DNA from 2 places in the uncultured Parasphingorhabdus sp. genome. Region 2 is predicted to be linked to the other one. Evidence: predicted binding sites of a transcription regulator. Region 2 holds the regulator's gene; the other holds the start of a gene.

Region 1 (15,358 bases), 160 kb from region 2:
TTGTCGGTTGCAGCCCATGCGGCCGAACCCGAAACCACGGACGAAGCGCCGCCGGAAATTCCGGCACCGACGATTGACACCGATGGTGATGGATCGATGGATGCCTGGGATCGCAACGGCGACCGGAAGCCCGATGCCTGGGACAGCGATGGTGACGGCCAGCCCGACCTGCTCGACAATGACGGCGACGGCGAACCGGACTAGACAAATATTCCGCAACGCGGTGAAACACCGGGCCTGTTAATGGTCCGGTGTTTTTCCATTCTCGAACAGTTCGTCGAACATGCTGAGCATGGCGGCCTTGCTTTGCCGGTCGGCCGAAGGATTGTAGCGGACCGCTTCAATCGATCGGCTATTGCTGCTGATGTCGGTGAAGCCGTGGAGCACGCCGGAATAGATGTGCACGTGGCAATCGGCTCCGGCTATGTCCATTTCTTCCAGAAATTCCCGCACCTGCTTTGGCGGAACAAGCGGGTCGGCCCGGCCATGGCAGACCAGAAGGCGCGCCTTGATCGTCCCGCGCTTGGCCGGCAGCGGCGTTGCCAGCAGTCCGTGAAAACTGACCACCAGCGCGATATCCTCGCCGCCGCGTGCCATTTCGAGGACGATTTCGCCGCCCATGCAATAGCCGATCGCGGCAATCCGGTTGTTCGCCAGCTTCGACCGCGTGCGCAATTCTGCCAGCGCGCAGCGGAAGCGGTCGCGATAATATTCGGCGTCGGCGCGCAGTTCGTCGGCCAGTTTGCGGGCTTCGCGCATGTCCTCGACATGGCCCTCGCCATAGAGGTCGCAGACCATCGCGCTATAACCCAGAGAGGCGAGCCAGCGGGCGCGATCATGCATCAGCTTGGTCGGTCCGGCAATGGTCGGAACGATCAATATGGCTGCGCGCGGATAGCGGCTGGGTTGCGCCATATAGCCGGCCAATTCCACATCACCATGCCGGTAGGTGAATTGCTGGACCTCGATCGAGCTCATTCTTCGGGCAAAAACTCTGGCACGGACAGATAGCGTTCGCCGGTGTCATAGTTGAAACCGAGGACTTTCGCTCCATCGCCCAGTTCCGGCAGCTTCTGCGCGATCGCCGCCAGCGTTGCGCCGGAGGAAATGCCGACCAACATGCCTTCTTCCTTGGCCGCTCTCAGCGCCATGGCCTTGGCCTTGGCCGGTTCGACCTGGATCGCACCGTCAATGCTCTGCGTGTGCAGATTGCCGGGGATGAAGCCGGCGCCAATGCCCTGAATCGGGTGCGGGCCGGGCTGGCCGCCGCTGATCACCGGGGATGAGGTCGGCTCGACCGCATAGACTTTCAGGCCGCTCCAATGTTCTTTCAGCACTTCCGCCACGCCGGTGATATGGCCGCCGGTGCCCACACCGGTGATGATCGCATCCAGCGGGTTGTCTTTGAAGTCGTTGAGAATTTCGATCGCTGTCGTGCGTTTGTGCACCTCGAAATTGGCCGGATTTTCAAATTGCTGCGGCATCCATGCGCCCGGCGTCTGGTCGACCAGCTCCTGGGCCCGTTCGATCGCGCCTTTCATGCCCTTTTCCTTCGGGCTGAGATCGAAGGTCGCGCCATAGGCCAGCATCAGCCGGCGGCGTTCGAGCGACATCGACTCGGGCATCACCAGCACCAGCGTATAGCCCTTGACCGCTGCGACCATCGCAAGGCCGACGCCGGTATTGCCCGATGTCGGTTCGATGATTGTACCGCCGGGCTTGAGCGCGCCGGATTTCTCCGCCGCCTCGATCATCGCCAGACCGATCCGGTCCTTGATCGATCCGCCAGGGTTGGAACGTTCGGACTTGATCCAGACATTGGCGTCGCCGAACAGCCGCTGCATCTTGATATGCGGTGTGTTTCCGATGGTTTCGAGAATATTATTGGCAATCATTATCCTGCGCTCCTGTTTCTCTTTTCATTTGTTTTCCGATGCCCTTTGCAGGTCTTCCGGTGGATCAAAAGTCTTGGCAGCGCCCAATTGCGGGAATAGGCGCGACCAGAGTCCGGTGACCACTATAGCACCGGCGCCGCCCGCTACAATGGCGGCAATCGGACCGACCAGTACCGCCAGTCCGCCGGACAAGGCATCGCCCAGTTCGTTGGATGCGCTGATCGTCATCTGGCTGACCGCGCCGACCCGTCCGCGCTTGGCGTCCGGCGTGTGCAGCTGGATCAGCGAGCCGCGGACATAGACGCCGAACATGTCGGCGGCGCCGCAGAGGCCGAGACAGGCCATCGACAGGTAGAGATTGGTGCTGAGGCCAAAGCCGATCGTGCCGAGACCGAACACCGCCATGGCCACGAGCATGCTGTTGCCGACATTCTTGCTGAGCGGGGCAAAAGAGAAGATCAGCGCGACTATGACCGCGCCGACCGCCGGCGAGGCGGCGAGCAGCGACAGGCCGATTTCTCCGGCATTCAATATGTCCTTGGCAAAGACCGGGATCATCGCCGTGGCGCCGGCGAGGAACATGACCAGCAGATCGAGCGTGATTGCGCCGAGCACCAGCTTGTTGGTCCAGACATAGGCCATGCCGTCGCTGACCTGCTGCAAGGGGCCTCTGGTCTTGTCCGCTTCCGGCCGCGGCACCGGGCCGATCATGCACATCGCCAGCGTTGCCAGGCTGTAGAGGCCTGCGCAGACGAAATAGGGCAGGGCAGCATCGACCTTGTAGAGCGGCCCCGCCATGCCCGGACCGGCAATGACGCCGACCTGCCAGGCTATGGTCGAAAGCGCGATGGCGCGCGGCAACGACGCTTTCGGGACCAGGTTGGGGGCGAGCGAGCTGATCGCCGGGCCGAGAAAGGCGCGGCAGATGCCGAGCAGCACCGCGATGATATAGATGGTCCAGAGCGTAATGCTGCCGGTGATGGTCAGCAGGGCTAGCGCCAGCGCTATCAGTGCCTGGGCCGCCAGCACGATACGCGCAATCCAGCGGCGGTCCATATGGTCGGCAACCCAGCCAACCAGCGGCGTCAGAATGAACAGCGGGACGAACTGCAGCAGCCCGAGCAGCCCCAGGATCCCGGCAGAAGCGCTGACCCCCATGCTTTCGCGTGCCAGATTATAGGCCTGCCAGCCGAGGATCAGCATCATTGCATAGAGCGCGAACATCGACGCCAGTCGCGAAAACCAGAGGTAGCGATAATTGGCAATAGTGAAGGGATGGGGTGCGGAACTGCTCACCGCATGCTGCTAGCGATTGCCGTAGGGTGCTGCAATCAATTCGTGCACGGGCGGCGGAATTTTGGTCGCGCCGAATCCGGTCATTAACGCTTCCCCTTAACAGATGCACAGCCACCGTTCCGCTGCGGGACAGCGGAAAAATCGACCGTTTCTCGAAGCCGATCCATGGTAAACAATCTGTTAATTCAAGGAGACTGAGCGATGGTTGAAAAAATAGCCTATCGGGTGAGTATGACGGTTTTGCTGCTGGCGGCATTTGCGATACTCGCCATGCTGCTAATGGGCCTGACCCGGGCCGGCACCGAAACCGCGCAGGTCCAATCGCAGCCGGAACTGGGCGAAAACGCGCCATCCGAACCGGTGGTCCATAATGCCTCCCTGCCCACGAACGAAAACATAGAGACGGTTGAAATTGCCGAAAAACTGCCGCTGAGTGACAAGTTTGTTGTCAAACGCATCCTCCAGATCGACGAGCCTTTCGTGCACGGCTATTATAAATGGGATGACGAAGGCGTGCCGGAAGGCGAACTGGTCGTGACCGTCGATCTCAAGGCCGAGAGTATCTCCGTTTTCCGCGCCGGCTATGAAATTGGCGCGGCGGTGATCACCTTTGGCGATTCCCGCAAGCCAACCCCCACCGGGGTCTTCCCGATCACCCAGAAGAGCAAGGACCATGTCTCCAACATCTATGGCTCGCCCATGCCCTATATGTTGCGACTGACCAATGACGGCGTGGCGATCCACGCTTCCGATGTCAAATGGGGCTGGGGCACGCGCGGCTGCATCGGCGTGCCGATGGAGTTTGCCCGGCGCCTGTTCGAACAGGCCAAGCTCGGCGACCGGGTGATCGTCACCAATGGCAGGATGATGAACCTGGGCGACGCGATTTTGTAAGATTGCTGGCAGCTGCCTCTCTCCACCAGTTTTTCGGTCCCGGACGGGCTGCTTCCGTCATCGCGCCTTACAATAGCCTTCATCCCTTCCTATATGGGATATACGGCCCTGCGGCCACGCTATCGCGATCCGCACCGGCATTGCCTCTTCACGATCAGAAATACATCTGAGCGGCTTTCCTGAGGCAGGACCTATTCGCAGCCCATTTGTTTGACGTTGTTCGCCGACAGCCGACCCGCCGATTCCTCTGTTGGAGCGAAGCTGGCGGCTGCCGTCCGCAAAACCCTCTGGAAGGAAATATCATGGCCAAGTCGCAGAAGAAATCAAACAAGGAAATCCGCAAGCCCAAGGCCGCCAAGGTCAAGAACAACGCTTCCAACCCGTCGGGCAAGGCGGGTGTCGTCGCCGGTCTTGAGAATATCAAGAGCAACCGCGGGAAATGACCGGACCGGAAGGGCACCCCTCATGCGTGTAAAAGCATCCACCTGCCGGGAACAGGAAGCGCGCCAGCTCGATCTGGCCGCCAATGACCCGCTCGAAAGCCGCCGCAAGGTCGCGGCCGCTGCTGCGAAGGCCTGGGGGCTGGAAGCGATCCAGGCCGAGAAACGCGAGGCCGGCCATATCGACCTGAAAGACCGGACTGACGCAGAGATCACAAGAGAATTCGCCGAAGAGACAGAGGCCGACGCCTCGCAGGACGGGGCTTGATATGCAGATTCGACTGGTGATTGCTTATGTACTGATTGCGTTGATGGTCGCGGGGCTGAGTGCGGGCGTTTATATTGTCCGCAAGAAACGCAAGGCGAAGCGCGGCGGCTATTAGTCAGGGACTGGAGTCCGGTTCAAGCCACCTCGACAAACGAGTCCAGAACCCGCTTGTCGCCCGACTTCTCGAACGCGATTTCCAGCTTGTTGCCTTCCTTCACCTTGACTTCGCCATAGCCGAATTTGGTGTGGAAGACGCGCATGCCGACCTTTACATCGTCGCGGCCCTTGTTGCCGAGAGAGACGGCGCTGCGGCGGGCTTCCTTGATGACGCGGGGTTTCTTGTCGAAGCCTGAGGAGGCGGCGCGTTGCCAGCCGGGGCCGCGTTTGCCGGCTCGGGTGGCGTTGGTCGCGGCGAGATGGGCGAAGGGATCGCTAGTCTCGCTCCAGTTGGCGCGCCACAGGCTTTCGCCGCCGCTCATGCTGCTTTCATGCTCGACATGGTCCTCCGGCATTTCGTCGATGAAGCGCGAGGGAATCGAGCTGGTCCACTGGCCGTAGATCCGCCGGTTGGCGGCGTGGAAGATCGTGCATTTCTTTTTCGCCCGAGTGATCGCGACATAGGCGAGGCGGCGTTCCTCCTCGAGGCTGGCATTGCCGCCCTCGTCGAGACTGCGCTGCGAGGGGAATACGCCTTCTTCCCAGCCGGCGCAGAAGACATGGTCATATTCCAGGCCCTTGGCACCGTGCATGGTCATGATCGTAACCTTGGGCTCGTCGTCGCGGGCATCATTGTCCATGACCAGAGAGACATGCTCAAGGAAATCGCCGAGCGTTTCATATTCTTCCATCGCCCTGGCCAGTTCGGTCAGATTCTCCAGACGGCCGGCGGCCTCGGTAGAGCGGTCGGCCTGCAGCATCGTCGTATAGCCGCATTCGTCGAGTACGATCCGGGTGAGTTCGGCATGATCGGTATCCGCCGCCATTTCGCGCCAGCGGCCGAAATTGCGCATCAACTCGAGCAAAGTGTTGCGCGCGCGTGGTGGCAGTTCGTCGGTATCACAGATGTTGAGCGCCGCTGCGGCCAGCGGAATGCCTTGTGCGCGGGCAAGGCGGTGGACTTTTTCGACCGTTTTGTCGCCAAGGCCGCGCTTGGGTGTGTTGACGATCCGCTCGAAGGCGAGATCATCCGCAGGTTGCGTGATGACGCGCAGATAGGCCAAGGCATCGCGGATTTCGGCGCGCTCGTAAAAGCGGAAACCGCCGATGATCTTGTACGGCATGCCGATCGAGATGAAACGGTCTTCGAACTCGCGGGTCTGGAACTGGGCGCGGACGAGGATCGCGATATCGTTGAGCGAAACCTGTTTGATCTGCTGCAGCGCCTCGATCTCGTCGCCGGTGCGCCGGGCTTCTTCCGGACCATCCCAGACGCCGATCACCTGCACCTTGTCGCCTTCGGTTTCTTCGGTCCACAGGGTTTTGCCGAGGCGGCCGCTATTGTGATTGATCAGCCCCGATGCGGCGGCGAGAATATGCGGCGTCGAGCGGTAATTCTGCTCCAGCTTGACCACCGTGGCTTCGGGAAAATCCTTTTCGAATTTCAGGATATTGGCGACTTCCGCGCCGCGCCAGCTGTAGATCGACTGGTCATCATCGCCGACGCAGCAGATATTCTTGTGGCTCTGCGCGAGCAGCCGCAGCCAGAGATATTGCGAGCTGTTGGTGTCCTGATATTCGTCGACGAGAATATATTTGAAGCGGCTCTGGTAAAGCTCGAGAATCTCGCGATTGGTCTTCAGCAGGTTCAGCGAGTGCAGCAGCAGGTCGCCGAAATCGCAGGCGTTGAGCGCTTTCAGCCGCGCCTGATAGAGCGTGTAAAAATGCTGGCCCTTGCCATTGTCATAGCGTTCCGCCTCGTTGGCATCGAGGTCCTGCGGATTGAGGCCGCGGTTCTTCCACTGGTCGATCAGACCGGCGAGCATCCGGGCGGGCCAACGCTTGTCATCGACTTCTTCGGCCTGGATCAGCTGCTTGAGCAGCCTTATCTGGTCATCGGTGTCGAGAATGGTGAAATTATTCTGCAGGCCGGCCATCTCGGCATGGCGGCGCAGCATTTTCGCGCCGATGCTGTGAAAGGTGCCGAGCCACGGCATGCCCTCGAAACTCTCGCCGACAATCGTCGCGATCCGCTCCTTCATCTCGCGGGCCGCCTTGTTGGTAAAGGTCACCGCCAGAATCTCGCTCGGCCAGGCCTTGCGCGAATAGACGATATGGGCGATCCGGCGGGTGAGGGCCGCGGTCTTGCCCGTGCCTGCACCGGCCAGCACCAGCACCGGCCCTTCGCTGGTCAGGACGGCCTGACGCTGTGGTTCGTTCAATCCCCGGACATAGGGGGGATCATTCTCTTGCGGTTGTTTGACAGGTTCGGACATGGGTGAACAGTTAGGGAACATCGGTGCGGGCGGCAAGGCCAATATCATTTTTGACATGACCGAAAGGGCAGGTTGTAATTTATGCTGCGGCGCACCATCTGCTGATCAAGGGCGGGTAACGATACGCCGATGGAGCAGAAGATGAGCAAGAGACTATTTGGCAGCGCGGTAATCGCGACCATGATGATGGCGGGGGCGAGCGTCTATGCGACCCTTTTCCAGAACGGCGGTGAAACCGCATCGATCCTGACGATGATGGGCGGCTAATTTTCCGCTTGTGACGTTCGAGCGGGGCGCAGGAGATGAATTCGCGCCTTGCCGCTGTCGCGGACGCAATCCAGATCAAAGCCCTTGACCTCGACATTTTCATGCCGTGATGTTTCCATCGCGATCCAGCTCGACGGCGCGAACCAGCCATGCCGGCCCAGCTTGTCCAGCGCCACCGCGCCGGCTCCCGATTCATAAGGCGGGTCCATCAGGATCAGGTCATAGGGCTTGCGGGCGGCACCGAGATGCAGGACCGATCCGATCCGCACATCGGCTTCGGCGCCGAGCGTTTCGATATTCTTTTCCAGCGCCCGAACCGCATCGGGATCCTGCTCGACAAAGGTGCAGTGCGCCGCGCCGCGTGACAGCGCTTCCAGGCCCAGCGCGCCCGATCCGGAAAACAGGTCGAGTATCTGCAAATCCTCGAAGTCGCCCAGCCGGCTGGTCAGCATCGAGAACAACCGCTCGCGCGTGCGGTCGGCGGTTGGGCGGGTGGTTTCGCCTTTGGGCGCGATGATCTTTCTGCCGCGCCAGTTTCCTGCAATTATGCGCATTTTATTCCGTTCGTCCTGAGCTTGTCAAAGGACCGTGCGCGCTGGCACCGTGGGCTTTGGCCGACCCGGCACGAACGGATCTGGTAAGGCGCCCCATCATTTCAGCGTCTTCCGGAACTGGACCAGGTCGTGCTGGCGCACCGCTTCAATCTCGCCCTTTTGCAGATCGCCGAGGACGAAGGGGCCATAGCGGGTACGGATCAGGCGGGAGACCTCGAGACCGAAATGTTCCAGCACCCGGCGGACTTCGCGATTCTTGCCTTCGGTCAGCGTGACTTCGATCCACTGGTTGCGGCCGGTGCGCCGTTCGAGATTGGCGGTGATCGGGCCATAATGCATGCCCTCGATGGTGATGCCGCGATAGAGTTCTTCGAGCTGGTTCTGGGTAATGTCGCCGAAGGTCCGCGCGCGGTAGGACCGTTCGATGCCGTTTTTCGGCAATTCCATCTGCCGCTTGAACTCGCCGTCGGTGGTCATCAGCAACAGGCCCTCGGTGTTCATGTCGAGCCGGCCGATCGGCATGATCCGCTCCATTTCGGGAAGCACGTCATAAATCGTCTTCTTGCCGGAAAAGTCGCGTTCCGCGGTCAGATAGCCATTGGGCTTGTGAAAGCGATAGAGCTTGGCCGGAGAAGGCTCCGCCACCGGCTTGCCGTCGACGGTGATGCCGGTCAGATTCTTGAGCAATAGCGAGGGATGTTCAACCGGTTCACCGTTCAGCTCGATCCGTCCCGCATCGATCATCCGCTCGATTTCGCGCCGTGACGCCACACCGGCGCGGGCAAGCAGCTTGGCAATGCGCTGCCCTTCGCGCACATCGCTCGCAGGCGCTTTGGCCGCCGCCGGAGCCTTTGCTCCACGGGTCGGTTTTGCGCGATAGATCTTGGCTGGTTTCTCTTCGGTCATGGGCCGGTTCCATGGCGGAAAAATGCGCTCGCTGCAATCTGTAACCTCTGGTGTCACGGGCGCGAACAGCTATTGTCACCCATCTGGAGCTAAAAATGCAGAAAATTGTCATCGCTGTGCTGTTGGCGGCACTGGCCTTCGCCGGTGCGGTCGCCACACAATCGCTGCCCGTCTCTGCAGCCAGCGCGGTTCGGGTGACGGATGATCGCGCAGGATCCAATCCGGTGGTCATCGAGCTGTTCACCAGCCAGGGATGCTCGTCCTGTCCCCCCGCAGATTTGCTGGCCAGACGGCTGGCCAAAGACGGCTCCCTGCTGGTGATCACGCGACCGGTCACCTATTGGGACCGGCTCGGCTGGAAAGACACGCTGGCGCGCGAGGACAATACGCGCTTGCAGCGGGCCTATGCTTCAAAGGGCAAGGAAGGATCGGGCGTCTACACGCCGCAGATGATTGTTAACGGCGGCGGTGGCGCAATCGGTTCGCGGGAAAATGACATCCGCTCGCTGGTCCGGCGCGCCGACCGCAGCGGCCCGCGGATCAGCGCTGCCACCGACAGCGAGGGCCGGATGACGGTTACGATCAGCGGCAAGTCAGCCTATATGGCCGGCGTATCGCTGATCGCGCTCAGTTCCTCGGAAACGGTGCGGATCGGTAATGGAGAAAATGGTGGCCGGACGATGCATTATGTCAATGTGGTGAAGGCGGAGCGAAAGCTGGGCAGCTGGCGCGGCAAGCCGGCGCGCTTTGCCCTGACGCCCGCTGATCTGGCCGTCAACGGCGCCGACAAATATGCGATTGTTGTACAGCGCCCGGGGGCGGGGCCGATTGTCGCGGCCAAGCTGCTCGATATCTGATCGGCAGCAAAATCAAGCTGGCATTCAGGTGAATAGGCGCTAATGATTCCCCGAGTTCGAGGGAGATTATGGCGTGAGTGAGCAGGCAGCAGTATCGGGATGGCGCGGATATCTTCCGGCGGGAGTCCGGCCCTATAGTGAAGCGGCTCCTTTGGCGGCTTTGTTCCTCGGAGTGTCCTCGGCCCTGCCGCTGACCATGATCGCGGCGACCTTGACCACGCGTCTGGCCCAGGCGGGAATCGAGAAATCGACCGTCACCGCCTTCGCGCTGACCTTTCTCGCCTATAATTTCAAATGGCTGTGGGCGCCGATCATCGATGTCGTCAAATTGCCGATTATCGGTCGCGTCGGACAAAGACTGTCCTGGCTTATCGTGACTGCGGTCTTGGCGATGCTGTCGATCATCTATCTCGGATCGCTCGATCCGTCTCGGGACATCGCCGCTGTCGCGGTTGCCGCGATCATGGTCGGCATAGCGGGCGCGACATTTGACGTGGTGATCGATGCCTATCGGATCGAATTGCTCGAGCCCGAACAGCTGGGTGTCGGCTCCGGCATGTCGCAATATGGCTGGCGCATCGGCGCGGCCACGGCCGGCGCGGTGGCGCTGGTGGTCGCGGCGCGGACCAACTGGTCGATTGCTTATTATGTCTGTTCGCTCTTCGCCTTGTTCGCCGTCATCGTCGGCCTGATCATGCGCGAACCGAGCCGCCGGCAGGAACCGATGGCGCTGAAAGGCCCGCTGGAAGCAGCAAAAGCCTATGTCAGTCCGCTGGTGGAATTTTTCAAACGGTCCGGCGCGCTGCTCGTCCTGTTGTTCGTCCTGGTTCACAAGATCGGCGATACTCTGGCCAATCTGACCTTCCGGCTGTTGTTCGAAGATCTGGGTTTCACCAATGACGAGATCGCTTTTTATGATGTCAGCCTGGGTTTTTTCGCCTTTCTGATCGGTATTTTCATCGGTGGTATCGTCTATTCGCGCCTGGGCATGAAAAAGGCGGTGATGCTGAGCCTGATCCTGATGGCGATCAGCAATCTGTCCTTTGCCGCGCTCGCCGCTGCCGGTCACAGCAACTGGGGCATGGCCGGAGCGATCGGTTTCGAGAATTTCGCCAGCGGTGTCGGCGGCGTCGCGGTGGTCGCCTATCTCTCGGCGCTGTGCAATCTGCAGTTTACCGGGACGCAATTTGCGCTGCTTTCGGCAGCGGCCAGTATCTTGGGTCGCTTCCTGACCGGAACGACGGCGGGTTCGCTGATCGAGGGCATGGGCTATGTGAACTTCTATCTTCTGACCACCGTGGCCGCCTTGCCCGGCGTTATCATGTTCTGGCTGATGATCCGCTATGGTCTGGTTGACCGGTCGCTGGGCACGGCGGGATCGGTACATGCCGAGGATACGGAAGCAGGCGCGCCGTCCTGATTTAGCGTCAAGCTTGATTGGGCGGCATTGCTGTCTAGGCCGGAGGCGGGTCTGTATCAGTCAGGATATTGCAGGGATAGCAGCATTGTGACCGTTCTGGGCCCCGGCCTGCGCCGGGGGCACGTTTGCCGACAACCTCGGTGGCGATTAATCCGGGACCTGCTGGTTCGCTCTTAACACTTCGCCCGCCAGATAGAGCGAGCCGGCGATCAGCACCGTCTTTCCGGCGCCAAGGGACAGGGACTGCAGCGCGGCTGTGACATCGCTTGCTTCGGTCATGGGCGCAGCCGCGTCAGGATAGTCGTCCAGCGCGTGCGATTCATGGCCGGGGACGGGGATCACCGTCACGCTGGCCAGCTTTTCGTGCAGCGGCGCGATGATCGCCGCCGGATCCTTGTTCGACAACATGCCGATGACCAGATCGATCGATCCCGCTTCATAATCGGCAAAATATTTGGCGAGGGCCAGGCCGGCGCTGACATTATGGCCGCCGTCGACCCAGACCTCGGCGTCGCTTGGCAGCAAATGGGTAATGGGTCCGGCGATCAGGAAATGCATCCGTCCCGGCCATTGCGCCCAGCCCATGGCCGCCTTGAGCGCGGCGTCGGAAATGGAGAGCTTGTCCTGATGGCGCAGCATCGCGATGGCGAGCGCGGCATTGTCCGCCTGATGGGCGCCGACCAGCGCGGGCAGGGGCAGGTTGAGTTTTCCGGCGGCGTCTTTGTAATGGAGCTGGCCTTCGTAAATCGCCGCATCCCATTCCTCGCCGCGGGGAAAACGCTGCGCTCCGATGTCTGCAGCATGATCGGCGATGGCGTGCAGCATTTCCGCAGCATATTTCTGCGTCAGCAAGGGTGCGTTCTTCTTCGCAATGCCCGCCTTTTCCCATGCGATGCGGGTCATCGGATCGTCCGGCGTGCCCTCTTCGGGACTGAGCAGAAAACTTTCATGATCGATGCCGAGCGCCGCTATGCCGGTGGCAACTGGGTCGGTGATGACATTGGTGGCGTCGAGCCGGCCGCCGAGACCGACTTCCAGGATGCAGGCATCGGCGGGTGTCTCGGCAAAGGCGAGAAAGGCGGCGGCGGTGGTCGCCTCGAAGAAGCTCGGGTTGATATCCTCGCTGCTGTCGAGCACCCGGGCGAGCAGGGTGGCGAGGGTGTCATCCTCGATCAGCTTGCCCGCCAGCCTTATCCGCTCGTTGAAGCGGACCAGATGCGGGCTGGTATAGACATGGGCCTTGAGCCCTTCTGCCTCGATCGCCGCGCGCAGAAAGGCGCAGGTCGAGCCTTTGCCATTGGTGCCGGCGACGTGGAAAACGGGGGGTAATCTATCCTGCGGATTGTCGAGCCGCGACAGAATCTCGCGAATCCGTTCCAGCCCCAGCACATCGCGCCCGGGCGAGAGCATTTCCAGCCGGTCGAGCTGTTTCTGGACCGCCGGGGAATCGGAACGGGCGCCGTCTGCCATTATCTCCCCTCCCCTTCAGGGGAGGGGCCGGGGGTGGGGAATGTTGGAGTAAAGCCAAGATCGGGAGTAAGGACAGGCCCTACCCCAACCCCTCCCCTGAAGGGGAGGGGCTTTCTCAAGCCGCGTCTTTCCATGCCATCAGATAGCCCATGACATGGGCCAGCTTCTCGCGCAGTTCCTTGCGGTGTACCACCATGTCGACCATGCCGTGCTCGAGCAGATATTCCGCTGTCTGGAACCCTTCCGGCAGCTTCTCGCGGATCGTATTCTCGATCACCCGCTGGCCGGCAAAGCCGATCATCGCGCCCGGTTCGGAAATATGCACATCGCCGAGCATCGCATAGCTGGCGGTGACGCCGCCGGTGGTCGGATCGGTCAGCACGACGATGAACGGGATACCCGCTTCGCGCAGCATCGAGATTGCCACCGTTGTCTTGGGCATCTGCATCAGCGACAAAATGCCTTCCTGCATCCGCGCGCCGCCAGCAGCGGTGAAGATGATATAGGGGCACTGGTCCTTCAGCGCCCGCTTGGCGCCGTCGACAAAGGCCTGACCCACAGCCAGCCCCATCGAGCCGCCCATGAAGGAGAAATCCTGAACACCGACGACGCAGGGGATCGACTCGATCGTTCCCTTGACATTGATCAGTGCATCCTGTTCGCCGGTCTTGGCGCGGGCCTCTTTCAGCCGGTCGGTATATTTCTTCTGGTCCTTGAATTTCAGCGGGTCTTCCTGAACCTTCGCCCAGGGAATCAGCTTCCAGCTATCCTCATCCATGATCTGGGCAAAGCGGACCATCGGCCCGATACGGCCGTGATGGTCGCATTTCGGGCAGATATACATATTGTCCTGATATTCCTTGAGGAACACCATCGCTTCGCATTTCTTGCACTTGTGCCAGAGATTGTCGGGCGTTTCCTTCTTGGTGATCGACGCGATCTTTTTGCGGACATTGCTTAGCCAGGACATGATTTACCCTTATCTTCTGTTCCGTTCGTCTCGAGCGTAGTCGAGAGACTTTTTGTACGCAGGCATCTCGACTTCGCTCGATGCGAACGGTTTTTCAAATTCACCCGTGTCTAGCCACTCTGATAGCATCGGAAAGCGACTTTACATAGTCCCTGACATGAGGCGCGGCATCCTTGCCATATTCGCCGACAATCTCGACAATCGCCGAGCCGACTACCACCCCGTCAGCGACGCGCGCGATGTCAGCAGCCTGTTCGGGCGTACGCACGCCAAAGCCGACGGCGATGGGTAGGTCAGTGCCCGCTTTCAGCCGGGCGACCGCTTCCTCGATGCTTGCCTGGGCCGCCTGTTGCTGGCCGGTGATACCGGCGACGCTGACATAATAGAGGAAGCCGGATGCGTTGTTCAAAATGGTGGGCAGGCGCTCGGCATCGGTGGTGGGCGTGGCCAAGCGGATGACCGCAACATCGCGCGCGCGCAGGGCGTCGCCAAGGCTCTCGTCCTCCTCGACCGGGATATCGACGCAGATCACCGCATCGACACCGGCGTCGACGCAGGCATCGGCGAACCATTCGGAGCCCCGGATCGTCATCGGATTGGCGTAGCCCATCAGCACCAGCGGCGTGTCCGAGTGACGCTGACGAAATTCCTTCGCCATGTTGAAGATGTCAGCGGTCTTTGTACCGGCGGCCAGACTGCGGATATCCGCTTCCTGGATCGAGGGACCATCGGCCATCGGATCGGTGAACGGCATGCCGAGTTCGATGATATCCGCACCGCCTTCGACCAGCGCATCGAGAATGGCACCGGTATCGGCCGGGGTCGGATCGCCAGCGGTGACGAAGGTGACGAGTGCTGCGCGGTCGGCGGGGAAAGATTGGGAGAGACGGGTCATGATTGCTTTCCAAATGAATGGTGACCGAATACCTTCCGCTGACACCAATCTGCGATGGGAACCGCTACAACTATTGCAATGAACGCTGAAGCATTGATGCCGAGAACTGATGATTGAGACAGAAAGGAGATTTGATTCAGAACCAAGATTAAACCGATGCCCAACACAATTCCAGACAATATGAAAAATAGAAAAGACGCAAATTTCAGTATCAAATCTCGGTCCCCAACGCCTCAGCCACGGTGAAAATATCCTTGTCGCCGCGCCCGCACAGGTTGGCGAGGATGATCTTGTTCTGGTCCATCTTCACCGCTTCGCGGACCACCGCGGCAATCGCGTGGCTTGGCTCGAGCGCCGGAATAATTCCTTCGGTGCGGCAGAGCAATTGGAAGGCATCGAGCGCTTCGGTGTCGGTGGCGCTGTCATAGTCGACGCGGCCGGATTCCTTCAGCCAGCTATGTTCGGGGCCGATGCCGGGATAGTCGAGGCCGGCGCTGATCGAATGGGCTTCGGTGATCTGGCCGTCTTCGTCCTGCAGCAGATAGGTCTTGTTGCCGTGGAGGATGCCGGGGCCGCCGCCGGCAAGGCTTGCGGCATGTTCTTTGTCGAGACCATGGCCCGCCGCTTCGATGCCGAGCATCTTGACGTCCGGATCATCGAGAAACGGATGGAACAGGCCGATGGCGTTGGAGCCGCCGCCGATTGCCGCGACCAGCATATCGGGCAGGCGTCCGGTGCGTTCGAGCATCTGGGCGCGGGCTTCCTTGCCTATGACGCTCTGGAAATCGCGGACC
Region 2 (15,358 bases):
CATATCGCTCGATCTGGTGGCGGCCTGTGCCGATGCGGAGAAGCCATTGCTTGGTGTGTGTCTAGGCCATCAGAGCATCGGCCAGCATTTCGGCGGCAAGGTGGTGCGCGGCGGTCTGATGCACGGCAAGACATCGCCGGTCACCCACGACAGCAGCGGCGTCTTTGCCGGCCTGCCCTCACCCTATACCGCGACCCGCTATCACTCGCTGATCGTCGAGGATATTCCCGCCAGCCTGCCGGTCAATGCGACCGCCGACGATGGTTCGGTCATGGGCTTCCGCCACGAAAGCCTGCCGATCCACGGCGTGCAATTTCACCCCGAGAGCATCGCCACGGAACATGGCCATGCCTTGCTGGCCAATTTCATGGCGATTGCGGGGATTGAAGCGAAGGAAGCGGCATGACCTTGCCTGATCCGGCGAGCGCCCTGTCGGAAGCAGCGGCCCGCGAAGCCTTTTCCGCAATCCTGGACGGCTCCTGCTCGGCTGAGGAGATCACGAAATTTCTGGTCGCGCTGGCCGACCGGGGCGAGACAGCGACGGAAATCGCCGCAGCCACCACCGAAATGCGCGCGCGGATGATCGGCGTCGACGCGCCCGCCAACGCGATTGATGTCTGCGGCACCGGCGGCGATGGCAGCCACAGCCTGAATATTTCCACCGCCACCGCTCTGGTGGTCGCCGCCTGCGAAATCCCGATGGCCAAACACGGCAACCGCGCTGCCTCGAGTAAGTCGGGTGCGGCGGATACGCTGGAGGCGCTCGGGCTGGATCTGGCCAAAGCGGCGAGCAAGGCCGAGCAGAGCCTGCGCGACATCGGCATCGCCTTTTTCTTCGCACCCAATCACCATCCGGCGCTCGGGCCGCTGGGACCGATCCGCAAGGCCATCGGCCGCCGGACGATCTTCAATCTGCTAGGTCCCCTGTGCAATCCCGCAAAGGTCAAGCGCCAGCTGATCGGCGTCGCCTCGCCCGATCTGGTCGAGACCTATGCCGAAGCGGCGCTGCAACTGGGCTATGACAAGGCGATGATCGTCTCCGGCGAGGAAGGGCTCGACGAACTCAGCATCTCCGGCCCCAGCCGCGTTGCCATGATCAGCGACGGCAGCGTCACGATCAGCCGCATAACACCGGAAGATGCAGGCCTGACCCGCCATCCGGCGGAAGCGATAAAGGGCGGTGATGCCGAATATAACGCCGCTGCGCTCAAGGCGCTATTGCAGGGCGAGAAATCGGCCTATCGCGATGCCGTGCTGCTCAACAGCGCCGCCGCGCTGATGGTCGCGGGCGAAGTCGACAGCTGGGAGGAAGGCGTCGAGGAAGCCGCCGAGGCGCTCGACAAGGGCCTTGCCAATGCCATGCTCAATTGCTGGATCGCCAATCAATGAACAAGCTTGAAGAAATATGCGCGACGACGCGGGAATATGTCCAGCAACGCAAGGCGGATGTCCCGGCGTCGAAGCTGAGCGAGGACATCGCCCGCCAGAGCGCGCCGCGAGGCTTTGCCGCAGCGATCCGGGAAAAATCGGCCACCGGCTTCGCCCTGATCGCGGAGATCAAGAAAGCCAGCCCGTCCAAGGGCCTGATCCGCGAGGATTTCGATCCCCCGGCTCATGCCCGCGCCTATCAGGCCGGCGGTGCGGCCTGCCTGTCGGTATTGACGGACCAGCCCTATTTTCAGGGCGCGGACGAATATCTGGTGGCCGCGCGCGCTGCGGTCGACTTGCCCTGCCTGCGCAAGGATTTCATGGTCGATCCTTGGCAAGTATCGGAATCTCGTGCGCTGGGCGCGGATGCGATTCTCATCATCATGGCGGTGCTGGACGACGCGCTGGCAGCGGCAATCGAGGCGGAAGCCCTGTCGCTCGGTATGGACGCGCTGATCGAAGTGCATGACGAGGCGGAGCTGGAACGGGCGCTGAAGCTGCAATCGCCGCTGCTCGGTATCAACAACCGCAATTTGAAGACCTTCGAGACCAGCCTCGACCAGACCGAGCGGCTGGCGAAGCTGGTGCCCGAGGACCGGATCATGGTCTCCGAAAGCGGCATTTTCACCCATGAAGATTGCCAGCGCCTCTCCCAATCGGGCGCCCGCGCCTTTTTGGTAGGTGAATCGCTGATGCGACAGGATAATGTGGAGGCAGCAACCCGCGAGCTTTTGACAGGAACCCAATGAGCAAATTGACCCATATCGACGGCGACGGCGCGGCCCATATGGTCGATGTGGGCGGCAAGGCCGACACGGTCCGCGAGGCCCATGCCGAGGGCCGGATCACGATGAAGATGGAAGTATTGGAAGCTATAAAAGCGAACGCCATGAAGAAAGGCGATGTGCTGGCGACCGCCCGCGTTGCCGGGATCATGGCGGCGAAAAAGACCAGCGATCTTATCCCGCTGTGCCACCCGCTGGCGCTGACCAAGGTCGCGGTTGATTTCACCTTTCTCGACGACGGCATCAAGGTCTCGTCCATGGCCCGACTGACCGGAAAGACCGGGGTGGAAATGGAAGCTTTAACAGCCTGTTCTGTCGCACTCCTCACAATCTATGACATGTCCAAGGCGATGCAGAAGGACATGGAGATCAGCGATATCCGCCTGCTCTCGAAAAGCGGCGGCAAATCGGGAGACTGGGTCGCGGAATGAGCAGCTTGCTGCCTCTGGACGAAGCCCAGCAGCGACTGATCGCGCTGGCGTCCCACCTGCCCGCCCAAACGCTTTCCGTCCATGATGCGCTCGGCCGCTATCTCGCCGGAGACCTGATCGCCAGGCGCGAGCAGCCGGCCGCCGATATGTCGGCGATGGACGGCTATGCGATCCGCTTTGCAGACCGCGAGGGGCCGTGGACATTGGTCGGCGAATGCCCCGCTGGCAGCCCGCCCTGCCGCGCGCTGAAAGCCGGAGAGACTGCCCGTATTTTCACCGGTGCCTTGCTGCCCGAAGGCGCCGATACCGTGGTCATGCAGGAAAATGTCGCAGCCGACGGCACCACCATCCGCCTGACCGCAGAGCCCTCGCCCGAAAAAGGCCGCCATGTCCGGCATCAGGGTGGCGATTTCAAGGAGGGCAGCGTCGGTTTGCCCGCAGGCAGCCTGCTCAATGCGGCGGCGCTCGGCGAAGCGGTAATCGCCGGCTATGGCGAGCTATCGGTCGGCACACAGCCCCGCGTGGCGGTGGTCTCTACCGGCGACGAACTGGTCGCGCCGGGCAGTGACACCCTGCCCCACCAGATACCCGCCAGCAATGACGTCATGCTGTCCGCCATGCTCTCCGGCCTGACCGCCGAAACCCGCAGCCTGAGCCGGATTCCGGACGATATGGACATCTTGTGCCAGACGCTGGAAAGCGCGAAGGATTGCGATATCATCGTCACCATCGGCGGCGCCTCGGTCGGCGATCATGATCTGGTCGGCCCCGCCTTCCGCAAGCTCGGCGCGGAGATCGACTTCTACAAGATCGCGATGAAACCGGGCAAGCCGGTGATGGCCGGAACACTTGGCAAGACGGTGATCCTGGCGCTCCCCGGCAACCCGGCCTCCGCCTTTGTCGCGGCGACATTGTTCCTACTGCCGCTGATCCGCTTCATGGCCGGAGCCGCCCGCTATCTGCCGGAATATCAAAGCGCCCCGACCAGCGAAGCCCTCCCCGCCAACGGCCCCCGCGCCCAGTTTCTGCGAGCGAAAGTTGATCAAGCCGGGATCACGCCTTTTGGTAGTCAGGACAGCGCCAAGCTTTCGGTGCTGGCGGCGTCCAATGCGTTGTTGTGTCGGCCCGCTCATGCGGAGGCGGCTGATGTTGGCGAGATGGTGAGGTTTATTGCGATATAGTTTTCGAAATCTTCCTCAATCGGCACGCCATCAGATCCTGCTGAAGGGATGAGGATTTGGATGGGAAGCGGTCATGCCAATTATTTTATTTGGACCGCCGCTATTGGATCAACAGAGGTCGCATTGCTCTGGAATTGCAATCTGAATATCCACTTCGGATCAGTAAAAGGACCTATTAATTCGGCCCATTTTCTCTACTTTCGCTGCCATGACCGTAACCAAACTAGAAAGGCTGAAGCATGTCGGCATCACGCTGGCTGTTGGAATTCCGTTGGCGGTGCTTTTTTTGATGGACGAAAAGCCTGATCTTCCATCCCGAGCCCGCAACCTGATTCCCGAAGAGCTTACTGCGGAGTCGATGACTTCGGCAGATTTTGGTGAGGAAAGCGGCGCAGCTTTGTTCAGTATCAAAGGACATGTTCCTGAGATCATGCAATCTTTTGAGGTGCTACCTAGTTTTGGGTCTCGAGGCCCTGCAATAAGAGCGGTAAACTGGACCAACACGGCTCCGATGCGGGTCTATAGCCAACCGAATAATCAAAATTGCTCCTGCTTTGCCTGCGCTAGAGATGCGCAGATTTGCAAGATAGCCTCTGAATGGCTCAACAAAGAGGGATCATTATTATATCTCGATCCCAATCCACAGGGTACTAGCTACATCCTTAATCGTGACGAACGCCAGATAATTGTCATCTGGAATCGGCCTCTTTAAATTGGGGTGGGCTTCAAGGTCTTCTTTTGGGACAAAAGCTGACTGGCAGCTTTGTCACCGAAAATGCCAATAGCCGCCATCAAAATTGTCCACGTCTCCCACCCTTCTGCCCATGACACAATCACTTCCCGCTTGACTTCCCCCGTTTTGTTTCTTAATTGTTCCGCATTCGTTCCCAGAACAGGACACTGGACATGCTCACGCAAAAGCAACATGAACTGCTGTGTTTCATTGATGAAAAACTCAAGGATAGCGGCGTTTCCCCCTCGTTCGAGGAAATGAAGGAAGCGCTCGGGCTCAAGTCCAAGTCGGGCATTCACCGACTGATCAGCGCGCTCGAGGAGCGGCACTTCATCCGCCGCCTGCCCAACCGGGCGCGCGCTTTGGAAGTGCTGAAACTGCCCGAAGGCGGTTTGCATGAGGCGGAGCCCTCCAATGTTGTTGCGCTGCACCCGGAAACGCCGGTTCGCGAAGTCGCGTCCAGCCCTGCTCCGAGCAACGACGATATTCTGGAAATCCCCCTGCACGGCCGGATCGCCGCTGGCGCTCCGATCGAGGCGATGGAAGGCCAATCGGCGCTCAGCGTGCCGGCCGCCCTGCTCGGCCCCGGCGAACATTATGCGCTGGAAGTATCCGGCGATTCGATGATCGACGCCGGTATCCTCGACGGCGATTATGCGCTGATCCAGAAAACCGAAGTGGCGCGCGATGGCGAGATTGTCGTGGCGCTGGTCCATGAGGAAGAAGCGACGCTGAAATATCTGCACAAAGACGGTGTCCGGGTGCGGCTTGATCCCGCCAATGCCGCCTATGAACCGCAAATCTATGGTGCGGGTGAAGTGCGTATCCAGGGCAAGATGGCCGGATTGCTGCGCCGCTACTGATCGGGACGGGCGCTGGCCGCATTGCCGCTCGCGGCAACGCGATAGCGGGTCCAGATATGCCTGCCGGTCCAGCCGAGCGCCGTGGATATTTGCCGATTTTCCAGATCAATCGTCATGCCGCCGACTTGCGATAGCAGGTTGCGGTCGGCTTTCAGCCAGCGCGGCTGACAGCTGTCCGGCAGCCGCCTTTCGCTGACCACGATATCGGCGCGGCGGCAAGTTGCCGACAGAGCCAGAGCCGGGATATAGTGACCGCTGCGCGTCGCCAATATCTGCCAGTCGCGCCCGCCGGCCGATACGGTCGCCAGGCAGCTGTCACCATTGCACGTGGCGTTGGGCCAGTCTTCCAGCGCCTGCGGCTCCCCCTCTACCCCGGCATTTTCGCGGATCATGTCGCGGATGAAGTCGCCGCTGCGGTTGCGCAGCATCGCCAATTCGCCCTGTTCGTTGCGGATCGCGACATGGCGCCCGTCGCCGGTGATATAGAGATCGGGCGCGCGGGTGGTGGCGATGACCAGCCCGCCGACCAACATCGGGACCACTCCCCAGTAGCGCCAGGGCTCCCGCCACAGGCAGAGCCATAGCCCGCCCATCAGCACCAGACCGAAGGCGATCACCGGCATGGTCGGCAACATCGTCACCGCGCCGGGCCGGCTGGAAACAAAATGGGCCAGCGCGATCAGACTGCTGAGCGCCTGTTCGCATAGCCACCAGAGCGGCGCGCCCAGACCAAAGCCGTCGAGCACCAGGGCCAGCGCCTCCAGGGGCATGATCACAAAGGTCGTCAACGGGATGGCGATGATATTGGCGAGCGCGCCATAGAGGCCGGCCTTGTGGAAATGGTAAAGCGCGATCGGCATCAGCGCGATTTCGACCACCAATCCGGTGAGGAACAGAGCAAAGACGAACCGTCCGGCGCGTCGCATCAGACTTTCCTCGCGCAGCATCAGCAGCGCCTTGATCCGCGGATGCTCGTGCAACGCGATGATCGCGGTCACCGCTGCAAAACTCAGCTGAAAACTGGGACCGACCAGCGATTCGGGCCAGAAAATCAGAACGAACAGCGCCCCCGCCGCGACCATCCGCAGAGTGATCGCGCTGCGCCCCATCATCAGCGCCACCAGCACCAGCAGGGCCGCGACGCAGGCCCGGATCGTCGGAACCTGCGCCCCGGTCATCAGCGTGTAGGCCACCGCCGCCAGCGCCGCGCCGGCGGCCGCCACAATCGGCAGGCGGAAGCGCAGCGCCAGCGCAGGCGACAGGGCAAGCGTCTTCAATATCAGCAGATAGACCGCCCCGACCACTGCGGTGACGTGCAGCCCGCTGATCGATAGCAGATGCGCCAGCCCGCTGCGCCGCATCGCTTCGGCATCTTCTTCATCAATCGCGCCGCGATCTCCGGTGGCCAGGGTCGCTCCGATCGCACCGGCTGCACCGGCCATCTGCGACTGGACATGCGCCGAAAGCATCTGCCGGTATCGGGACAGCGCGAAAACCGGGTCCGCAGCGCGCAATATCCGTATCTCTCCCAGCGCCCGTCCGGTCGCGCCGAGACCCTGAAACCAGGCGCGCTCGGAAAAGTCATAAGCGCCGGGCAGCGCCGGCATTGCCGGTGGCATCAACCGCGCGCGCAGCTGGATCAGGGCGCCATCCTGCAAACCGGGGCTGGCGCGATCCAGTGGCACGTTCACCCGGACGCGCGGCGGCAACCCGGAATTGTCACCGGTACTCAATGTCAGCCGGACCATATCACGCGCCAACACCGGTTCGACTCGTTCGATTTCCGCATTGAACGTGGTGACAATCGGTCGCTCCAGCACTGGCGCGGCAACGCTCCAAGAACGCAGCCAGATCAGCACGCAGCCGATAGCGGCCAGCAGCGCGAACCAAAACAGGGCCTTGCCGAGCCGCGTGCCGCCGCTCGTGACCGCGAACAGCACAATTCCGCCGCACAGGCTGATAAAGGCCAGCCACCGCGCGCCAGTGCCCAGATTGAACCAGCAGGCAATGCCGAAACCAAGCGCCACCGGCACCCATAGAGGCAGTTGGTCCCGCTCCTTTTCCAGCTGCCTTTCAATCAATTTGGAGAGTTGTATATCGCGCCATAAATCAGACAATTGTCGCGGGTGAAACAGCGTGCTAAGGGCGGTGCCAGTCGAACCGGAACCGGTGCCTGTGGTGCCATTCGGGCTCAATCCATCCCGCATTTCAAAATCCTATCACAGGGATCATGCAAGCGTGAATTCAAATGATGCTGAACAGCCGAAAGAGACAAATATGGTCGTAACCCGCTTTGCCCCCTCCCCGACCGGGTTCCTGCATATCGGCGGCGCCCGCACCGCCATGTTCAACTGGCTGTTTGCCCGCCATCATGGCGGCAAAGCGTTGCTGCGGATTGAAGACACCGACAAGGCGCGCTCTACCCAGGAGGCAATTGATGCGATTTCCGAAGGGCTCGAATGGCTCGGTCTTGACTGGGACGAAGAAACCGTTTTCCAGTCCGAACGCGCCGCCCGGCACGCCGAAGTCGCCCACGAACTGCTGGCATCGGGCAATGCCTATAAATGTTTCGCCACCCAGGAAGAACTGGCCACCATGCGCGAACAGCAGAGGGCCGAGAAAAAGCCGATGCGCTATGACGGCCGCTGGCGCGATCGCGATCCGTCGGAAGCGCCGGATGGCGCGCCTTATGCGATCCGGCTGAAAACCGAAACCGCCGGCAAGGTCACCATTGCCGATATGGTCCAGGGCGATGTCTCGGTCCAGAACAGCGAGATTGACGATTTCATCCTGCTGCGTTCGGACGGCACGCCGACCTATATGCTCGCGGTGGTGGTCGATGACCATGACATGGGCGTAACCCATTTGATTCGCGGCGACGATCATCTCAACAATGCCTTTCGCCAGCTGGCGCTGATCCGCGCGATGGGCTGGGACGAGCCCGCCTATGCCCATATCCCGCTGATCCACGGCAATGACGGCGCAAAATTGTCGAAACGGCATGGCGCGCTGGGCGTCGAGGCCTATCGCGACATGGGCATCTTGTCCGATGCGATGTTCAACTATCTGCTGCGTCTCGGCTGGGGCCATGGCGATGACGAGATCATTTCGCGGGAACAGGCGATAGAATGGTTCGACATCTCCGGCGTCGGCAAATCGCCTTCGCGATTCGACACCAAGAAGCTGCAGAATCTCAATGGTCACTATATGCGGGAGGCCAATGATGCGGATCTGGTGCGGCTGGCCACACCGTGGATCGAACAGGATCTGGGAGCGCCTTTATCCGCTTCGGACCGCGATTTGCTCGGCCAGGCCATGCCGGTTTTGAAGAGCCGCGCAAAAAATCTTATCGAATTGGCGCAAAGCAGTCTTTTTCTCTTTAAAAAACGCCCACTTGGCCTCGACGAACGGGCAGAAAATCTGCTAGACGCTGCCGCACGGACGCTGCTGAAATCGATTCACCTTGGCTTGACCGATCTGGAAGACTGGACGCTCGAGACAACGGAAGAAACCATAAAAGCGATCGCGGAGTCTGCCGAATTGGGGCTGGGGAAGCTCGCACAACCTATGCGCGCTGCCCTGACTGGAAGCACCAGTTCACCCGGAATTTTTGACGTTCTGATACTTCTTGGGAAAGAAGAATCATTGGGACGTCTTGCAGATCAAATAGAAAAAACCTGAGTTTTCAGGAGCAGAAAGGACAATATCGTGGGCGATAACGCAAAATTCAGCATCGATGGCGACAATTTCGAATATCCGGTTCTACAGGGCACCATTGGTCCCGACGTGGTCGATATCCGCAAATTATATGGCCAGACCGGTGCCTTCACTTATGACCCGGGCTTCACCTCGACCGCCAGCTGCGAATCAGAGCTGACCTTTATCGACGGCGGCGAAGGCGTTTTGCTGCATCGCGGCTATCCGATTGAACAGCTCGCCGAAAACAGCAGCTTCATGGAAGTCGCGCATCTGCTGCTGCGCGGCGAGTTGCCGACGGCGGACGAATATTCCGAATTTACCAACACGATCACCCGCCACACCATGGTGCATGAACAGCTGCGCGGTTTCTATCAGGGCTTCCGTCGTGACGCCCACCCGATGGCGATCATGTGCGGCGTGGTCGGTGCGCTCTCGGCTTTCTATCATGACAGCACGGATATCAACGATCCCGCCCAGCGGATGATCGCCAGCCACCGTCTTGTCGCGAAAATGCCTACCATCGCGGCAATGGCCTATAAATATTCGATCGGTCAGCCTTTCGTCTATCCCGACAACGAACTGTCCTACACCGGCAATTTCCTGCGCATGACCTTTGGTGTTCCGGCCGAGGAATATGAAGTGCACCCGGCAATCGAAAAAGCGATGGACCGGATTTTCATCCTCCATGCCGATCACGAACAAAATGCGTCGACCTCGACGGTCCGGCTGGCCGGCTCCTCGGGCGCCAATCCGTTTGCCTGCATCGCCGCCGGCATCGCCTGCCTGTGGGGCCCTGCCCATGGCGGCGCCAATGAAGCGGCGCTCAACATGCTGCACGAAATTGGCCATCCTGACCGCATTCCGGAATATATCAAGCGCGCCAAGGACAAGGACGATCCGTTCCGCCTGATGGGCTTTGGCCACCGCGTGTATAAAAATTACGACCCGCGCGCATCGGTGATGCAGGAAACGGTTCGCGAAGTGTTTGAGACGCTCAAGGTCAAGGATCCCGTCTTTGACGTGGCCTTGCAGCTTGAGGAAATGGCGCTCAACGATCCCTATTTCATCGACAAGAAGCTGTTCCCGAACGTCGACTTCTATTCCGGCATCATCCTCTCGGCGATCGGTTTCCCGACCTCGATGTTCACAGTGCTGTTCGCGCTCGCCCGCACCGTCGGCTGGGTTGCACAGTGGAACGAAATGATTTCCGATCCCGGCCAGCGTATCGGTCGCCCTCGCCAGCTCTATACCGGCCCGGCAAAGCGCGACTATGTACCGATCGACAAACGGTAATTTTGATTGAAATTTGCAAGAAGGGGGGCGTTTCGCTCCCCTTTTTTATGCTGGCTTCCGTTCCGGCAAGGACAGGGTGAAGGTCGCCCCCTTCCCGGCTTCGCTGGCCACTGTCAGGCTGCCGCCCATCGCGCCGGCCAGGCGACGGGAAATGAACAGCCCCAGACCGCTGCCGCCGTCCCCGGACCGGCCCAGCCGTTCGAACTTCTCGAATATCCGTTGCTGGTCTTCGGTGGCGATACCGTCCCCCTGATCGCTCACGGCAATCCGGGCAAAGCCGTCTTCGGTTGAAACCCGCAGCTTGATCACCGAGCCGTCGGGTGAATAGCGGATCGCGTTACCGATCAGATTGACAAGAATTTGCAGCGTCCGGCGAAATTCACCACTGGCGGGGCATTTCGCGCCTTCGTCCGGAAGATCCAGACGAATGTGATGGTCCGCCGCCTTGACCGCCAGCAGGCCTGCCGCCCGGTGGGCCAGATCAGCCAGATCGATTTCGTCCCCGGCCACGGTGAATTCGGGCCGTTCGATTGCTTCGAGATCGGACAGGTCATTGACGAGGTCGAGCAAATGGCGCCCCGCCGAAGCGATATCCTTGGCATAGCTGGCATAGTCACCGCGTAGCGGACCTTCCAGCTTGCTGCTGATCGTTTCAGCGTTGGCGATGATCTTGCCCAGCGGCTGGCGCAGCGCCGGCCCCAGTTGCATGCCGAACAGGCTGTCGCTGATCAGTTTGCCGCCCGGCCGCTTTGGCTCTGTTCCCTGGGTCGCCATATCAGCGTCTGCATCATCCGGGGTCGCGGTGAATCGATAGCCGGCAAACGCCCCTGTCTTGTCGATCAGCGGATTGCCCTGCAACACGAACAGCCGCTGGGCACCGCCCTTCTGGCGCATTCGCTGATTGCGTATCGGCTGCCGCTCGGCCACGGCTTCCAGCAGTCCGGCATTGGCCGATGGCGGAATCACGTCATATATATCGAGCAGGGACTGGCCGATAACATCATAATCCTGGCCCGCCTCACCCGACAGTTGCTGGGCGATGATTCGCAGCGCTGCATCAGTGCGGATCGCCCCGCGACCTTCGAGCCGGTTGAAATCGCGCTCCCGCGCCGGGTCGATTTTCTCGCTCTCGTCTTGCGGATATTCTTTCCAGTCGATGATCGACAGGCTCAGCGGCTCCGCCTTTTCCGGCGTGCTGACCCGGGTCTCGACCCACATTTCAATACGTGACTCATCATCCGAAGCATGGACCGGCCGAGAGAGATTCATTCCCAGCCGCCGGCTGAGACGGCATAATTCTGCCAATTCCGGAACGGCCAGAGGGCCGCCTTCCTTGCCACCGCAGTGCAAATGCAACCGCAAGAGCAGCGGATCAGCCGACAGGAGCAATCCGTCGGCGTCCACCTGTCCCTGCACCGGCGCGGTCAATTTACCATCCGTGTTCATCTACCGGGAATATCCGGAAAATCGTCGGAAAGCAGCCGCGCGGCATTCTGAAAAGCGTCGGGCGAGGCCCAGCGCGACACCAGGCCCTGACAGCGATCCTGGTCGGTCTCACCATAGGTTGCGGCAGTCAATATATGGTCGCCGCCGTCAAGCGCGGCAAAAATCGACAGCGCTTCCTGTACCGGAAAGTCCGCCGCCCGCATGACAACAACAAGGCGCACCATATCGGGTTCAGCGGTGAAGCTTATAATCTGGTCGCTGGTCAGGCCGGTCCGCCGGGCGAGGCGCGCCACGAACAGGGTCAGACCATCCGTCATCGGATGGGGAACCGACTTCCGGTCGGCGGGGGACTGGTCGAGCAACTGGGCCAGCCGCTCGGCCTTGCGTGCCACGCCTGCGCTTTCATCATGCGCGGCGAGCAGCCTCTCGGTCGCCTGCTGCAACTGAAGACTGGCATGGCCGGACCGGCTGGCGAGCGCGGCGGTTACCGGCCAGGCAAAGGCATAAGCGATTTCCGGCGGTAGATCCGCGAGACTGGCGGCGATTTCTCCGGCAGCACCGGTTGTTTTGGACTGGGCCACCAGCAATCCCATGGCGGCTTCGGCAACGGCAGCATCCTCGTGATCCAGATGGCGCGTCAACGTGGACTCGAGATCTTCCTGCGAAATTTTCTGCAGCAATCTTGCTGCCAGTTCGCTTTGCTGCGTCTTGACAAACAGGTGCCGGACAATCTCGGGGGTCTTGAGCAGGCCGGATTGCTCCAGCATGGCATAGCTCTGGCCTTTGCCGCCCTGCGCGATGCCGAGCAGCACCTCTTGCCGGAGCCCCATATCTTCGGTCGCGATGGTACAGATACGCCTTTCAATCTGGTCCACGACGCTGCGCAAATATTGCTGCGCATTGGACCGCATACGGTCGTTGAAAACGATGTCGGTTCTGGGGAACAGGGCATGCGAAAAATCATCAGCCACGAACGATGCCTTGTCGGCCATCGCGCTCGCGCGGCGGACAATATCGTTGTGCTTGCTTGGATCCATCGGAAAAACTCGCTCTGCCATAGCCAGGCTGTACCCTAATGTGGTTAACAAGCCGCTAAGTCGATTATTCCGCTATCCGCCTCTCCGATCCTTGGGAATCGTCGGTTTTTTCGCCGGATAGCGATCAAGAACGAGCGTCATGCCAGCGTAGAGCGCGGCGGCATATATGCCATAGCTGATCGGACCGAAAATAGCGGCAACGAGCAGCACCAGCAGCAACAGCCGCAGATCCGGCCGGATCAGCGCGAAACGGCTATTCGCTGATACACCCCGCAACAGCAGCAGATGGGCCAGCAACAATGCAAAAATCACCAGATTGGGCAGCAGGGTGACCGCGTCGGAATCCTGCAGCATCAGGATGGCGACGCTAGCGGCCACGATCAGATCCAGCCCCATGGCGGTCCAGTCCCTGCCCATTGCGGTGCCGTCAAATTGCAGCATCGTGGTTCGGGCCAATTGGGCGACGCTGCCGAAAAACAGCAGCCCGATCGCCGCAATTGCGTAGCCAAAGGCCGCCAGCCCGATAGCGGCAAGTCCGGCCACCAGCGAAAAAATCTGCAGATATTGCGGTGCGGCCTTTTTTCTCCACAACCGGGGAAGACTGCGCTTGATCAGGGGACGCAGCAGAAAGCGATTGAGAAAATTGTCCTTTCCCCAAGGCATTTCCTTCAATTTTCGCCGCGTATATTGCCCCGCGCTGAGGGCGCTCTGGATATGGGAGACCGCGCCTGCCCCCATCCGCCGGTCCGAGATGATTGCGCGCGGACAATCGGCCTGCACTGCGGTCCGCAGCAGCGCCGACCCGATCTCCCATTCATCCGGAATATCGATCATCGCCACCAGCCGCGATGCGTTGAGGGATAGAATGCCGAGCCACCGCTGGTTGAGATCGATGCGCTCGAATTCCTGATATTCCTCTGCATGCAACACGGTGAACAGCAATTCTTGCGGCGCGGCGCCCAGCTGGCCAATGATCTCGTCATTGGGGATGATGCCATCGGCCATGTAAACAATATGATCCTGCTCGCTCGCATATTGCACGAGATCGCTGGGACTGCGGACATATTCCGCGTCGAAGCCCAGCTGCTTCATTTCGTCGATTTTCTGCAATAATGCGCCGTGGGTGGCGGGACAGAGGAAGACAAATTTTTCGCAACCGATGCGCTGCGCGGCCTGAATCTGCAAGTCCAGCAAGGTTCCGGCGAACAACGGCAGCAGGGCAATCGGCCCCTGTCCGTCAAGATCGTCTTTTGCCAGAGAAATCAGAGCCAGTTTCACAAGATGGGGAGTCCCGAACGAAGAAGTGCCGATAGGTTCCTGTCCATATATGGTGGCGTCGGGACATGCCAAGCGATAATCGGTAATGTTTTGGCTGGAGTTTGCTTCTGGCTGACTAGCGGTCGTCCGGATGTGGATCAAACTGCGCTTCCCCGATCTCGTCATCGTGCCGACTGGCGAACCGATATACCGGTAGGGCAGCGCCCGCGGTCAGAACAGCAATGGCTAGAAGCAGATTTAGATTGCTTGGGGATGAGAATTCATCGGCAAGGAATATGATCGCTGCCCCGCCGGTTGCCAGCACGACTTACGTGCCACTCCAAGCAGCGGATGGTTCCTTGTTGCCGCTGGCACGCCTGTTCTTCGACTCAACAATGGTTAAAACCGCAATGGAAAGCCAGGATCCGAACTGTATATAACCAGACAGATGTCCGGGATCTGCGATGAACGAGTTCTCAATAAGCAGCCACCAGCCAAACAAGACCAAGACAAGCGCCGTGAGAATTATCTTCGCATATTTCATCGGGCTTTCATGGCTGAAAGGTGCGAACCGGGCAATATGTGCAACAAAGGCAGAAGCGAAAACTTGACCCGTGACATTCCTCTAAATTCGGGCGATGCCGGAGAGCTCGACGTGCCGAAGCCGGGATTTCAGTCCCGGTGCGCCTCGACCGCGGAAACCGCGCGTTCCAGTTTTCGCAGGATGACCGGATCGCCGGGTGCGCTATGGGCTGCCTCGTCCGCCAGTTGCAGGATCCTGGTCGCGGAGAAGCTCGCAGCCAGACCTTTCAGACGCCAGGCCGCATATTCCCAATTGGCATCACAGCGCGCTCTCCCTAGCAAATCAACCTGCCGCTTCGCGCTCTCCAGAAACGCCGCACGCAATTCTGCAATAAGGGGCTGATCGTCCCCCACCGCAGCCGTCAGAGCGGCATCCAGAGCTCCATAATCAAATGACATTCCAGCCGTTTACAAGCAATATGGTTAACTTATGGTTTCTAAGGCCCGATATTGTGTTAAATAGTCCCCATGGCAGGTGAATCAAAGATAATCGGGATGTGGCGCGACCGGGACGAAAGTGCCGGCGAGGACCAGACAGAATCAACCGCAGGCATCGAAAGCGAAGCGCCAGACCTGACTGCGGAACCGCATGATCTTTCAGAAGAAAACCGCGAAAACGACGA

The links. The regulator LexA, encoded in region 2, represses DNA repair genes until DNA is damaged. The targets are predictions, from matches to a motif close to GTTCCNCNCTTGTTCT.
Region 1: a site for LexA is predicted at 7,229-7,244, ahead of ACHZCJ_RS05385 (UvrD-helicase domain-containing protein). Genes of this name have one in related genera too.

Annotation. Positions count from the first base shown of each region.
Region 1 covers NZ_CAXXUT010000001.1:1,128,211-1,143,568, reverse strand. Annotated here, with positions in the region: gene ACHZCJ_RS05430 (hypothetical protein) at 1-204, shown strand, start outside; gene ACHZCJ_RS05425 (dienelactone hydrolase family protein) at 241-978, opposite strand; gene cysK (cysteine synthase A) at 975-1,895, opposite strand; gene ACHZCJ_RS05415 (MFS transporter) at 1,920-3,191, opposite strand; gene ACHZCJ_RS05410 (L,D-transpeptidase family protein) at 3,393-4,085, shown strand; gene ACHZCJ_RS05405 (hypothetical protein) at 4,388-4,528, shown strand; partial or broken gene ACHZCJ_RS05400 (hypothetical protein) at 4,549-4,596, opposite strand; gene ACHZCJ_RS05395 (hypothetical protein) at 4,602-4,793, shown strand; gene ACHZCJ_RS05390 (LPXTG cell wall anchor domain-containing protein) at 4,795-4,908, shown strand; gene ACHZCJ_RS05385 (UvrD-helicase domain-containing protein) at 4,928-7,225, opposite strand; gene ACHZCJ_RS05380 (hypothetical protein) at 7,367-7,492, shown strand; gene rsmD (16S rRNA (guanine(966)-N(2))-methyltransferase RsmD) at 7,489-8,046, opposite strand; gene ACHZCJ_RS05370 (pseudouridine synthase) at 8,143-8,952, opposite strand; gene ACHZCJ_RS05365 (DUF1223 domain-containing protein) at 9,048-9,809, shown strand; gene ACHZCJ_RS05360 (AmpG family muropeptide MFS transporter) at 9,883-11,229, shown strand; gene ACHZCJ_RS05355 (bifunctional folylpolyglutamate synthase/dihydrofolate synthase) at 11,377-12,699, opposite strand; gene accD (acetyl-CoA carboxylase, carboxyltransferase subunit beta) at 12,815-13,669, opposite strand; gene trpA (tryptophan synthase subunit alpha) at 13,770-14,564, opposite strand; gene trpB (tryptophan synthase subunit beta) at 14,776-15,358, opposite strand, start outside.
Region 2 covers NZ_CAXXUT010000001.1:967,778-983,135, forward strand. Annotated here, with positions in the region: gene ACHZCJ_RS04630 (aminodeoxychorismate/anthranilate synthase component II) at 1-406, shown strand, start outside; gene trpD (anthranilate phosphoribosyltransferase) at 403-1,389, shown strand; gene trpC (indole-3-glycerol phosphate synthase TrpC) at 1,386-2,177, shown strand; gene moaC (cyclic pyranopterin monophosphate synthase MoaC) at 2,174-2,644, shown strand; gene glp (gephyrin-like molybdotransferase Glp) at 2,641-3,825, shown strand; gene ACHZCJ_RS04655 (hypothetical protein) at 4,034-4,537, shown strand; gene lexA (transcriptional repressor LexA) at 4,732-5,421, shown strand; gene ACHZCJ_RS04665 (ComEC/Rec2 family competence protein) at 5,415-7,628, opposite strand; gene gltX (glutamate--tRNA ligase) at 7,699-9,102, shown strand; gene ACHZCJ_RS04675 (citrate synthase) at 9,130-10,413, shown strand; gene ACHZCJ_RS04680 (HAMP domain-containing sensor histidine kinase) at 10,459-11,859, opposite strand; gene ACHZCJ_RS04685 (hypothetical protein) at 11,856-12,896, opposite strand; gene ACHZCJ_RS04690 (hypothetical protein) at 12,969-14,174, opposite strand; gene ACHZCJ_RS04695 (hypothetical protein) at 14,482-14,697, opposite strand; gene ACHZCJ_RS04700 (Hpt domain-containing protein) at 14,826-15,134, opposite strand; gene ACHZCJ_RS04705 (hypothetical protein) at 15,204-15,358, shown strand, end outside.